DNA from 3 places in the Solibacillus cecembensis genome. Region 1 is predicted to be linked to each of the others. Evidence: riboswitches for the same ligand, from Rfam matches in the RefSeq annotation. Region 1 holds a riboswitch; each other region holds the start of a gene.
The links. A riboswitch is a leader RNA that binds a small molecule or an ion and turns the genes downstream of it on or off. The one in region 1 is predicted to bind thiamine pyrophosphate.
Positions count from the first base shown of each region.

Region 2: another riboswitch for thiamine pyrophosphate. It lies ahead of thiT (energy-coupled thiamine transporter ThiT); the one in region 1 lies ahead of ACQKIH_RS05205 (YkoF family thiamine/hydroxymethylpyrimidine-binding protein).
Region 3: another riboswitch for thiamine pyrophosphate. It lies ahead of tenA (thiaminase II); the one in region 1 lies ahead of ACQKIH_RS05205 (YkoF family thiamine/hydroxymethylpyrimidine-binding protein).

Region 1 covers NZ_JBNNMF010000004.1:94,830-99,451, reverse strand. The annotation lists gene ACQKIH_RS05220 (energy-coupling factor transporter transmembrane component T family protein) at 1-543, opposite strand, end outside; gene ACQKIH_RS05215 (ABC transporter ATP-binding protein) at 593-1,963, opposite strand; gene ACQKIH_RS05210 (ECF transporter S component) at 1,956-2,537, opposite strand; gene ACQKIH_RS05205 (YkoF family thiamine/hydroxymethylpyrimidine-binding protein) at 2,539-3,120, opposite strand; TPP riboswitch at 3,200-3,305, opposite strand; gene thrS (threonine--tRNA ligase) at 3,921-4,622, shown strand, end outside.
Region 2 covers NZ_JBNNMF010000011.1:102,208-106,829, reverse strand. The annotation lists gene map (type I methionyl aminopeptidase) at 1-54, opposite strand, end outside; gene thiT (energy-coupled thiamine transporter ThiT) at 443-1,054, opposite strand; TPP riboswitch at 1,140-1,247, opposite strand; gene ACQKIH_RS11560 (magnetosome magnetite crystal formation protein family) at 1,349-1,675, shown strand; gene ACQKIH_RS11555 (hypothetical protein) at 1,738-1,854, shown strand; gene ACQKIH_RS11550 (AAA family ATPase) at 1,924-4,622, opposite strand, start outside.
Region 3 covers NZ_JBNNMF010000001.1:353,860-358,481, reverse strand. The annotation lists gene ACQKIH_RS01880 (endonuclease Q family protein) at 1-760, opposite strand, end outside; gene ACQKIH_RS01875 (hypothetical protein) at 1,082-1,369, shown strand; gene ACQKIH_RS01870 (hypothetical protein) at 1,563-1,697, shown strand; TPP riboswitch at 2,106-2,206, shown strand; TPP riboswitch at 2,276-2,375, shown strand; gene tenA (thiaminase II) at 2,440-3,123, shown strand; gene thiM (hydroxyethylthiazole kinase) at 3,110-3,865, shown strand; gene thiD (bifunctional hydroxymethylpyrimidine kinase/phosphomethylpyrimidine kinase) at 3,862-4,622, shown strand, end outside.

The sequences.
Region 1 (4,622 bases):
AAATGCAGCTCGCTCGGCTTTGCGAACAGCACCTGCTAGCATAGGGATTAAAACTCTCCGAACGCCAAGAAGTCGTTGCAAAGCATTCTTTTCTGGAGTCGCTCCTCTTAATCTATGTGCTTGTTGAATATGAATAAATTCATCCTTTAATACAGGCAGAAACTGATATCCAACCATTACGCCATATGCAATTTTAGGAGATAGTTTTAATTGCTGCATCAAACTCATGATGAAAGTAATTGGATTAGTCGTAAAAGCGAACAAGAGTGAAAGGCTTGAAAATGCCAATACTCGAAAGCTTAATGAAAAAGCATGATGTAATTGTGTTTCTGTAACGTTAAGCATCCAAAAAGACCAAATAACAGGTCCAGATTGATCTTCAGCAAAAATAATCGTTGTCCAAAAATACCCGATAGCCGTCACAAAAAAAGGAATCATAAATAAAAACCATTTCTTCCAATCAATCCGACTAAACAAAATTTGCAGCACAAGTATTCCATTCCAAAACACGAGCGGAGTCCACGGATCGAAAAAGAAAGCCATCGTGAACATACAAACTGTGACCAATAAAAACTTCAGTGAAGGATTCATTTTATGTAAAGCATGCTTCACGTTCCATCAATCCTTTCGGTGGTAGTAAGTGATGAGTTAATAGTAGGTTTTCATTTCGCCAAACATCGGCAGCCGGAAACTTTCCTGTCAGACGCCCATTATTTAGTAATAAAATCGAATCTGCTAAGCAATAAGCGAACTCCATATCATGTGTGACGATTAAAAAGGTTGTACCAGCGCGGGATCGTTCATCTAGTAATTGAAATAACTCAGATAATGCTGCGGTGTCTTGACCAGAAGTAGGCTCGTCCATCAAGATAACTTCACGTCCATCTGAAAGCATCGCTGCGATAGCTACTCTTCGCTTTTGCCCATGACTAACTGCAAATGGGTGAGCATCAGAAATGGGTATTAATTTTAGCCGAGTCAACATTTTATCGACATCATTTCCTCCACCAAATGCAACTTCTTCGTGCACACTTTTCGTCAGGAATAAAAACTCTGGCGACTGTGGTACATATCCTAAACGTTCAGGTTGAACCGTTCCATTAAAAGGAATCAGCTGACATAATGCTTTTAATAATGTAGACTTTCCACTACCATTTGGACCAGCCAGAACCGTTATTTCACCACGATTTAAAGTGAAAGAAACTTCTTGGAGGAACGGCTTTGCACTTATGCTATTTGCAAGGAAAGAAGCATTTTCTTGTATGGAGGTATTCCTTTTTTGTAAAGGAGTAGTATCCTCGGTTTTATTTAACGGGATGTTTCGCTCAAAAAAATCTCCCCATAGATCTAACCGATGCTCAATTGCAATGATTGTTATTTTTCGTTTTATCTGAAGCTGATCCAACCATTCCACATATTTTATTGCAGTGTAAGGGTCTAAGTGGGCAATCGGTTCGTCTAACAACAAAACTTCAGGCTCCATAATAAGTGCACAAGCAGTAGCAATTCGCTGCTTTTGCCCACCAGAAAGCTTTTGAATAATTGCATGACGAAACTCACTTAAGCCCGTCAAATGCAACACCTCATAAATACGAAATTCCATTTCTTCTCGTGGTAAATGTAAGTTTTCCAGTGTAAATGCAAGTTCTTCTTCTACCGTTTGCATGCAAAACTGAGCATCGGGATCTTGGAAAACAGTTGCTATCCGGTGATTTATCTCCCCAGGGATATAAGAAAAACTGTCTTTCCCGAACAACTCCAATGAACCGGTTAATATGCCATCACAATTGTCTGGAAAAAGTCTATTACATAAATACAGTAATGTTGTTTTTCCACACCCGCTAGGACCTGTAATGACAACACGCTCCCCGCGGCGGATGGACAATGAAAGATTCTTGAGTATTGACTGTTCTTCGTCGGGATAAGAGAACGTTACATTGTTAAAGCAGATAACATTAGGCATGTGATTCACCTTTTTTTGATCGTGAAATGGCATATCCGCGGAGTGAACCAGTAGCGAGTAATCCGTCTGATAAAGCTTTTCCACCGACACCGGCAATTAGAGCACCACTTAATATGCGAAGTCCTAACATTAATGCTACGTAACCTGTGCTGTACACGGCAAAGCCCCCTAAAAAGTATCCATATACAAAGCTGAAAACGGCTGAGCCAACACCAGCTAACATTAATACCCACAAGTCAAAGCGTTTGTAGCGTGTTGCGGCAAAAACTGCTTCTGCTCCCAATCCTTGAATAAGACCTGTAAGAATTAAACGTGGACCAATGGCATTACCCAATAAAACCTCTATTGCTGCTGCGATTGTTTCAGAAATGACTGCTGCTCCAGGTTTACGAATAATATACATGCAAATAATCGATACGATAAACCAAATGCCGAAGATCCATTCATACGCAATAGGACCAATAAACCCTGCCCAAATATTTCCTGCATGTAGAAATAGTAAATAGACAATACCAAACACAACAGAAAATAAAGACATAAGTACAATCTCTTTTAGCTTCCAAGATTTCAACATATTAAAAACCTCCGTGAGAAGGGCTATTAATACTCATTGAAACCGTCATGACAAGATGTTTATGTTCTTCTGATCGTGCATGTGTGAAAGATTCTTCGTAAAATTCAAATACATCATGTATATCTCCGTGAATACCACTTGCATAATGCATCGACTCATTGAAAACACCATGCGTTTTTGCACGATCTATTTCTCTGTAAATAACATTCATATAATCAGGATTATTCATCGGATAAAGAGCAAATTGAGAAGAAACATATTGTTTCGTAGTATCTGTATTTGCTACTTCATCTCCTTTATCCAAAAATACATCTCCTGCAGAGTCACCTGGACAACCAGCAGAAAAAGTACCAGATAATGCAATATGCTCTCCCGTTTTAGCAGCATGTAAAGTGATGGCTTTTGCCACATTAAATACATGCACCTGTTTTCCACGAATAACAGTAGATACGTCATCCGTATGCATCCACACATTTGATGTATCTGTTTCTAGAAGTGCACCTTTAATTACCGAAATAAAATCATTGGTCATTGGATGAAGAGAAAAACGAAATCCAACGATAGGGCTTAAACCGCATTGCATATTAAAAACCTCCCGAAAAATTTTCATAAAAAAAGACCACATCCGTGAAGATGCAGCCACTTATCCAAAATGAAAAAATAGGAAAGTCACCGCACTTCCTCACGCAGGTATTATCCTGATCGAGTTATAAGGGATCGGAGCAAAAGCTCGCATCTCAGCCAAAGTGGGCACCCCTAGTGCAGAAAACGGTATGTAGTTTTTTTAATGTGCCATCAGTATAACCTACCAATATTATCATTGTAAATGAAGTTTTATTATTTCATACTTTCGTCCATGGTTGATATGTTAAAGTATTGGGAATTTACAAAGAATATCGTGCGTGTTGTGTTTTGCACAGAGTGCACAAATAATATTCCATTCGTATGGGGATTTTACGAGATATGTGGGCACTATTGTAAGGAAATTTATGAACCAAGTAAAATTAAGCATAGCAACGATTACAGGTTGTATATTCTATTTATTCTAAAAAAACAGTCATTGACAATATTTTGGGCATAGGTTAGATTAAATACTAATTTCAATTTAAAAAGCAATGATAAGGATATGAATCGTTTTAGTGAAGATCAAAAGAGAGGGAAATCACCGGCTGAAAGATTCCTGATTGGACAATTCGATTTACTCCCTTGGAGCTGTGCTAGGAAACTAGTGACGTATACAGGCGTTATCTGTATCAATGAGCTACTGATGCAACAGTACAGTAGGAATTTGGGTGGAACCACGGGTATTCAAACACATACTCGTCCCTTTGTGGACGAATATGTGTTTTTTTTATTTACCAAAAAAAGAAAAGGAGTGGTAGTATGTCAAATCAAGAAGTTACAATTCAATTTCCAAATGGCGAACAAAAACGTTTTGCTAAAGGTGTTACGCTAACCGAAATTGCCAAGTCGATTAGTCCTAGCTTAGCAAAAAAATCAATTGTAGGTAGTGTAAATACGACAACAACTGATTTGACACGACCAATTCTAGTGGATGCTGAAATTTCTCTATATGATGTTGCGTCAAAAGAGGGCTTAGAGGTAATCCGTCATTCAACAGCGCATTTGTTAGCACAAGCGGTAAAACGTTTATATCCAGATGCAAAATTTGGTGTAGGTCCAGTAATTGAAAACGGGTTTTATTATGATATTGAAATGACTCATACGTTAGTGCCAGAAGATTTAGATGTAATTGAACGTGAAATGAAAAAGATTGTAAGCGAGAACTTCCAAGTTGTTCGCAAGGAAGTAACGAGAGAAGAAGCGAGTCAAATGTTTGAGCATGACTATTTAAAGCTTGAGCTTTTAGAAGCAATTCCTGCCGAAGAACTTGTAACGATTTATGAGCAAGGGGAATTTATCGATTTATGTAGAGGACCACATGTGCCATCTACAAATAAATTACAGCAATTCAAACTAATGAACATTTCAGGTGCGTATTGGCGTGGTGATAGCAATAACCAAATGCTACAACGGATTTACGGGGTGGCGTTTGCAACGAAAGAGGATATGGATGAATACTTT
Region 2 (4,622 bases), on a different contig from region 1:
AATGCGACCAATCTTTTTAAACGCTTGGATTTCTTCTTTAGTTGTAACAATCATGTTAAACTTCCTTCCTCATATCAATATCTACCCTACACTATATCACACATCAATTACGCCATGGCATAATTAAGTCCAGATTTTTTTTCGAGCTTGCTCAAAAAAAACTGTGCCATCCGCTGGGGGATTTAACTTGATTTAGCCGGTGTTGGCCCCGGCTGAATCAAGTTAAAAAAGTTGTAAGTATTCAAATCCCACAACTTGCGGAGTCGCTATATTTCATTACTAAAAAAGCTGAACTAAAGAATTCCTTCTGCTATTGGAAGCTTTCTATTATGGATTCTAATAAAAGGAGTGTCCCATATTCGAGACACTCCTCTATTCTTAATTATTTAATTTATCAATTGCGTCTCAGCTGACATGATGTTGTCTCGCTGTCGTTATCCCATCAGCCAGACGTTGAACTTCCACTTTTAGAAGTAGAGGACATGTTCTGAAGCGAGTTAAATGTTTTTAATAATCTTGGTGCAGATGTGAATAATAATACTGCTATACCAGCTGTTATAATCGTCGCCGGTAGCATGTACGAAGCATTATAAAGGATTGAATATTTCCAGACATTTTCATCACCAGCATATTCCTTAAAGAATACAACACCTGCTAATAAGTGGGCACTGAATCGTAACAATCCACCGATGAAAATTCCAATGACAATATAAGTCGTCATTTTCGCTTTGTTTAATGCTTTTGTTGCTTCAAGTAATGGTTTACGTACAACAGCAGCTACTCCAACCGCTGTAAAGGCAATGCCGTAATCAAGAAGCGCCTGCACCCAGTGTAAAATATAGGCACCGAATACCATTTGTAAAACCCCAATTATTAATCCTGTTGCTAATCCCGCTGCTAAGCCCCAACGAATTGCCATTAATACGATAGGTAGCATAACAAAGCTGATGGATCCACCTTGTGCCCATAACTTAAATGCATATTGGTCTAGTACTAGCCCGATGGCAGCAAAGATTGCAATTTCCACCATCATTAATAATTTCTTTTTGTCCATAACAAATCTCCTCCATTTTCCGATGTAAAATGAGAAGGAATAGAAAAAAAACGATATCAGGACAGAGCCTGACTATCGTTTATTAGTCGGTTTCTATCCACATCCCTACGCAAGCATTAACTTACAGGTTCAAAGAGTCAGTACATTTCGTGCACAATCTCAGCCAACAAATTTGGCACCCCTTGTGGTTACATCTTTTTAATTGTTCTAACTATTCAATTATATCCAATTGTAGTAATATTATCAATATCCTAATTTATTGTCCCATATATAAAAGCAAAGGAGTTGACCATTTTGGATAATTCAAAAGGCTTGAGTGCAATTGGCTATTTAAGCATCTTCTTTGCACCATTCATTGTCCCACTACTTATATTTATAGTGAGTAAGGATACTGCTGTTCGCTTTCATGCCAAACGTGCATTTATTTCACATTTAGTCCCGTTCGTTTTAGGTATTTTATTTTTAGCATTCTTCGTTTCATCATCACTTTTCGTATCAAATGCTTTTTCTTTTAATGATAGCAGCATTTTAGTCCCGATTATTATCTTTATTTTATACTTACTTCTTTCTTTTACCATCTCCATTTGGAATTTAGTACAAGCCATTAAAGTAATGCGTTAATGTTTTGAAAAAGGGTATACTAATTTTACAAGCATTGATAGAAGTTAAAGGAGTGTTCTAGTATGAAGCTAAAGAATGTAATAAAAACTGCAATCAAATATGCGCCAATCGTTTATCCAATCGTCAAAAAATTAATTGATAATCGATTAAAATCAAAGCATGCCAAAATGTTAAAATAATTGCTGGATACAATTTATATATGCATTAAAAACCATTTTGCACGCAATCAAAATGTTTTTTTTATGTTTTTATTTTATAATAATTTCCGTACGGCTATGGCCTTCTTTTAGCTTTTGTACTTGTAATATGGCTGGCATTGCTGCTTTTAATTCTGCAACATGTGAAATGACACCAATTAAACGCCCAGTTTGTTGCAAATCGATTAAAATATCAATCGCTTTTCTCAGCGATTCCTCATCTAATGTACCGAAGCCTTCATCAATAAACATCGTATCAATATGGACACTGCCTTGCACACTTTGAATGACATCAGCCATTCCTAACGCAAGAGCAAGTGAAGCATTGAACTTTTCCCCACCTGAAAGTGTTTTCACATCGCGCGTTTGCCCTGTATTACTATCAAACACATCAATGCTTAACCCACTTTGTGCATTTCCTTCTTTACGTCCTGTAGACTTCAGGAAATATTGACCGTTCGATAAAATACGTAAGCGCTCGTTTGCCGCATGTGTCACTTTTTCTAAATAGCCAATTTGTGCAAAGCGTTCAAATGAAATTTTTGCTTCATTTTGACCACGTATGACATCATAAATTTGCTCAACTTGAATTAACTTCCCTTTAAATTGCTCAATTTCTGTTGCTACTTTTTGCAATCGAATTTTCGTTGATCGGCATTGCTCTACATAAGATTCAGCCTGTTTAAAATCGGCATATAGCTTCTCAAACTGGTCATTCAACTCATTCATTTGCTGCTCCCATGCCGTTAAATTGACCGATTCTTTTCCTGCTAATTGAGCAGAGTCCTCCGCAATTTGTACGGCAATTGTATGCATCTTTTGTCGGAACTGTTCAATTTCTTGACGCATTTGTTGCTGGACTTCAAGTACTAAAATCGATTTTTTATAGCTTGCCTCATCTATAAAATTAGCATTTTCAAGCGCTAATAAATAATCTGATTTCGCTTTTGATTCCTCTTGCAACTGGTCCATTTCTCGCTGTTTGGCATGTTCAAAATTAACCGCACACGTTTTTTCATTTAATTGTGCTTGCTGCAAATGTTGCGTAGCTCGGTCGATTTCCCCTTTTAACGATTCATACTTCAATTGCTCTTCCTGCAATGCCGCGTCCACTTGTTGCACCGTTGTAAATTGTGGAAGCATCGACTTTTCACTTTGCTCTAACTTGCCTTGCTCCTGCGCTAATTGCGTATTTACATTCGTTACATAAGTACGTCCTTTTTCTATGCGTGTTTGCAGTGCATCTAACTTTGTCATTAACTCTTCATTCATTTGCTTTTCTGTTACTAATTGTGCCTGCTGCTGTTTCATCTTTTGCAATGCTTGTGCTAACTCGCTAGTCGTTTGCTCATATTGCAATAGCGCATCAGTCGTAACTTGTTGCTCATCAAGATGTGTTTGCTTTAATTGTAAATTCCCTAACTCCATATCAAGCTTTGATTTTACTTCATAATATTGTTGCATCGCAATGTCAGCATTTTTTCGCAATTCATCTGCAACATGCTCTTCCACCGTGGCTGTTTGTTGATTATGCACAACTGGATGATCAACACTACCACAAACCGGGCAAGCCTCTCCAGCAATTAATGCAGACGCAATAAATGCAGCTTGGTTATGGCGAATTTGCTGCTCTACTTGCTTTACTCGCTGCTGTGCAGTATTAGCCACTTGTTGTTTTTGTGAAACGTCATCTTGCAAAGTTTGTACGCTATTCGTTAATTGAATTACTTCCTTTATATTGTGTATTTTCTGTACGTACTGAACATGCTCCTCAAATGTTTTCTGATAAGGAACAATATCGTCTTCTAACTGTTTAATGAGCACTTGTTGATGCGTTTTTCTTTCTAGTAAAATTTGCTGTTCAGCCGTTAATTCATTAAATAGCTTTTCTACTTTTCGCTTGTCCCCTTCCAGATTGCTGACAGCCAATTTAATTTCATCTATCGAACGATAAATCGGTAAAAGCTGCTCCAATTGTGAAATTGTTTTTGCGTACGTTGCAAGTAGGGGCTGCTGCTGTTGTTGCGCTTCATAGCTTTTGGAGGCATGTAATAATAGCTCCCCTGCATTCGTTTGGTCAGTTGTTGCGCGCATCAATAATTCCTTTGCCGTGGTCAATTGCGTTTTTGCTCGCTCATAATCACGTTCTAAAGGCATAATTTGACTCGCTTTTACTGCCAACTCAATTTGCTTAGCCTGCTCTTCAAAATGCGCTTCTTGCTGCTTCAATTGTGCTAGTTGTATTTGGCGTTGCTTAAATTTTTCAATGCGGTCATTTAAAATTTTCTGCTCGCCATATAGTTCATTTTGTTGTTTTAAATCATTTTTCAATGCCTCATAACGACTATTTAATTCAGCTGATAATGATACATAATGTTGCTCTTCCACTGCTAATGCACTTTCAACTTGATACATATTGATGGCATCACCGTTAATCATTGCAAAAAGCTCGGATTCACGCTCTGGCAGTCTATTTTTTATTTCGTAAATAGTCTGGTCCTGTTGCATTTTTGCCTGGTCGTACATGTTTTCTGCAAGCTTCTTTTTATCTTTTAGCAGCTCGACCATTTTTGTAAATCGCTCTGTTTTAAAAATTTTGCGAAAAATCTCTTCCTTGTGCTTCGATTCAGAAGTTAATAGCTTTTGAAACTCCCCTTGTGGCAACATGACAATTTGATTAAACTGTGATTGCGTTAATCCGATGAGTTCCTCTATCTTTGATTGAACAAGCTTCACTTGGAATTTCTCAA
Region 3 (4,622 bases), on a different contig from region 1:
AATTTGCGCTCACAGTTCGATTCTCTATATTGTGCAATGCCTTTTTCAACTCTACAAAATTAGCATCCTCTACATACAATGTTTGATATTCCCGCGCCATTTTTCCGAGAGAGTGAGCATCGGAATTGGTGACAAATGTATAGTGTTCAAGCTCTTTTATTTTACTGACCATCTCGGTATCAGAGCTAAGACCCAGTTCAATTGCATCAATCATCGTCGGATCAAATACTTCTGTTAAGCTTTGCAGCACACCTTTTCCATATAAACTTTTAAACGGCGTAAAAACATGCGCTGGGATAAACAGGCCACCGAGTTCAGTGACATTGTTTTGCAATGTTTTTGCGTCACAGTAAATACGCTGTGAGCTCAGGTTTATATTCGTTACATGTTGACTCATCCAATCTGAAAATTCCTTCATGAGCATAATGGTTGGGAAAAAAGCGAGTACATGAATCGGTCCGTGGCAATTTGTATCATAAATTTCAATTTCAGAACCTAAAATGAGTGTTGTATTGTCATATCGCAGTCCCCCTTCAGCAAGTGGTACAAGTGAACCTTCTGCTATTAAGTGCTCCAATTCCTCTAATACCCCTGGTGAATGACAGTCGATAATCCCAATTAAATCGAGCCCTTTTTGTGAACTGGCCGTTTGTAAAATATTCGCCAAAGTTAAGTTTTTACTACCCGTAATTTTTACTGCGCGTCCATTAAACGTGCGACCGATGTGTATATGCAAATCTGCATAAAAGTTTTTTAACACGTTCTATTTTCTCCACCTTTCTAAATTAAGGATGTGTTATTACATTTGAGTTATACGATGGAATAATTCCCTGTTTTTTAGTTATTCAAAAGAACGATGTCTATTGTGTAAAGATAATAAAGTTGTTAAGTATTCCTTCATTCACTTACGGGGGATTTAGTTGAACAGTGCTTTTACAACGTCAAGTTAAGAAAAGCCCCCAACGACGCTTTGGGAACTAATGTTATACTTAAGAGTGTTTCGTAATAATAAAGTAAAATTACAATGTATTAAGTTGTTCCGCAAATGGGTCATTATGTGGCATTACTAAGGAGGGGTTTTATGAATTCTTTGGTTATATTCCTTTTAGTTCTCTTTACCCTTAATGTATTTGTTATCTTTTTATCAAGATTATTGAATTGGTTGGTATGGATGATGGCGGGTGTTATTTTTATTATTTCTTCTCCAATAGTTCTAGTTCTGACAATGAATAACGTTAGTCGTAATGTTGGAGATGGATTTGCAGCTGCTGTGGCGGGGCTTACTTTTGGTGGACTTTTGATTGCTAATGCAATTATTTTATTCATTGTGGCAATTTTTGTGAGAAAAAAGGAAAACAAACTGGTTTAGAGTATTCTGCAATCAGGCGAAAACGTTCCCAAATGGAAGCTTGGTAACATTTCAAACAGCGACAGGCACTGTTAAATCAGTGTTTGTCGCTGTTTTTATTAAAAAATAACGCTCTGAAACGCTGCGAGAACTCATTTTAAAGGGTAAAATGAGTTAATTATATTTTTAAAAATAGAGATGAGGGTTAAAGACATTGGAATTTATTATTACACTTGGGGTTGTTATTATTGCAATTTCTTGTTTATCTATTGATGCGAAAATGAGAGAAAATAGTAAACGAGATAAAGAGATAATTTCTTTACTCAAAGAAATAGCTCAGAAAAAGTAGAAAGTTCATACACTATTCAGTATTACTTACGGTATACATAGCCATGCAAAATAACGTTCCCAAATCGAAGTTTGGGGATAAAATAGAACACCTGAAATGTCGTCACACCAATGTTTTAGGTGTTTTTCAGTATTTCATTCATATACACCTATTTATGCACAATTGTTTAAACAGAGAAACAACAAGGTTTTCAATGTTATTTAAAAGAAATTGCACTGTATCAAACTTTGTATAATATCTTGCATATACAGCAGAATCTTTAACGTTCTAAATCAACCTATTCCTATAACATAACCATTTCGTTATCCGACTGATTCATAACTATCAGGAAATTTATTGCTATTTGTCAAAAGTTAAATAAAAACTATTGGCAATTCAATGGGAATAATGATAGCATAAAAGTAATTAAAATATTTGCGGGGGGACGCTATATGCGTTGAGAAGGCTAAAACCTGACCCTTGGAACCTGTTCAGTTAACACTGGCGTAGGGAGCAAAGTACATAGCGATTCGTCTATTTCGCATTTTTGTACGTGAGCTCTCCTTTATGGGGGCTTTTTGTTTTTTTCCAAGTAAATATTCTAATAGCGGGGGGACGCATATGCGTTGAGAAGGTTAAAACCTGACCCTTAGAACCTGTTCAGTTAATACTGGCGTAGGGAGCAATGAGTAAGACGCTTCTTTGCTATACGCAAATAGAAGCGTTTTTTTTGTTCTTAAGCCTACCACAAGGAGGAACAATGATGACATTTTGTGATGAGGTAAGAAAAGAAACAGATTTATACTGGGAAGGAAGCTTTGAGCACCCATTTGTAAAGGGACTTGTTGATGGCACGCTCCCAATTGAAAAATTCAAATATTATATGATGCAAGACGCTTATTATTTAAAGCATTACACAAAAGTGCTAGCGATTGCAGCTTCTAAAGCGGATCATCATGATGATATTACGTATTATCTGGATAATGCACGCTTTATTAACGAAGCAGAGCTTGAATTGCACCGCACCGTTTTTGCAGAACTGGGTGTTTCGGAAGAGGAGCTCCAAGCGTTTGAGCCGGCACCTGCTGCTTATAATTATGTAAGTCATATGTACAATGCTGCACATAATGGTAATGTTGCCGAAGCTTTTGCGGCGATGTTCCCATGTCCGTGGTTATATCAGGAAATCGGTGAAAAATATAAAGAGGCAAAACCAGGTGTTAAGCTATATGAGGATTGGATAGCGATGTATAGCGCGGACGATTTTAAAGCGACAATTGATTACCAAAAAGCGCTGATGAATCGCTATGTCAAAGAACAACCTGATAAAACTGCTATTTTTAAAGCGCATTTCGTCAAAAGCTGTTATTACGAATGGAAGTTTTGGGAAATGCCTTGGACATTAGAAAACTGGGAAAATGAGGTCGCGCAATATGACTTTGCATAAAATTCATCTGAAAAAACCGCTCGTTCATTGTATAACGAATTATGTAGTTGCTAATTTTACTGCAAATGGCTTGCTGGCAATCGGCGCATCTCCTGTCATGGCAGATGACAAGGATGAAGTGACAGAAATGGTCGCAATGGCAGATGCACTGTTAATTAATATTGGGACAATCAATTCATGGACGTTTGAGGCGATGTTGATTGCTGGAAAAAGGGCGAATGAATTAAATGTTCCGATTGTACTTGATCCGGTAGGGGTTGGTGCTACGGTATTCCGAAAAAAGATCGTTCAACAATTGCTTGAGCAAATCCATTTTGACGCCATTCGCTGTAATGTGGGTGAACTTGCAGCAATTGCGGGTGTCCAGTGGCAATCAAAAGGTGTCGACAGTGGATCAGGTGACATGGATACAGTTGCAGTCGCGAAGCAAGTAGCGAAAAAATGGCAGACAATCGTTATTGTAACGGGAGAAACGGATGTTGTAACGGATGGCCATGTAGTGGAGCAAATTACTGGTGGCGATGCACGAATCACGCAAATTACAGGTTCTGGCTGTTTACTAAGTGCTATTTGCAGTGCGGCACTAAGTGTTGAAGGTAATCAAATAATAATTTTACAGCAAGTTTTACAACAATATAAACAAATTGCGGCAGAAGGTAGTAGTGAAGCGCAGTATATCGGTTCCGTACAAGTGAATGTTTTAAATGGTCTTGAAAAATACGCCTTGAAGGAGCAACTATGAATATTGTTATGACGATTGCAGGTTCAGATAGTAGTGGTGGGGCAGGTATACAGGCAGATTTAAAAACGTTTCAGGAACTTGGTGTTTACGGGACGACGGTCATTACGGCTTTAACGGCTCAAAATACATTAGGTGTGTCGAGTATTTTCCCAGCGACGCCTGACTTTATTCAAGCTCAAATGGAGGTGGTATTGGCAGATTTGTCTGTAACTGCTATGAAAACGGGGATGTTATTTTCAACGGATATTATTAACGCCGTTGCGGAGGTTTTACAGCAAGTGGACGTACAGCTCGTCGTTGATCCAGTGATGATTGCAAAGGGGGGCGCGAGTTTATTGCAGCAGCAAGCGGTTGAAGCGCTTAAAACAAAACTTATCCCATTAGCAACGGTGCTGACACCTAATATTCCAGAAGCAGAAGTTCTTACAGGAATGACGATTTTAACGACAGCGGATATTCAAGCAGCAGCACAGCAAATTTTGCAGCTAGGTGTGCAATGCGTAGTGATGAAAGGTGGTCATTTAGAAGGTAGTGAAGCGGTAGATACGGTATTTTTCCAAGATGGCTCAACCTTTTCTTTGAGGAGTGAGCGCATTTCTACACAGCATACACATGGCACGGGCTGCACGTTTTCAGCTGCAATCACGGCTTTTTTAGGGAAAGGCTATGCTGTACGAGCTGCCATCATTGAGGCGAAGAGATTTATTCAGGCAGCCATTGAAAATCCATTAAACATTGGCAATGGCAATGGACCGAC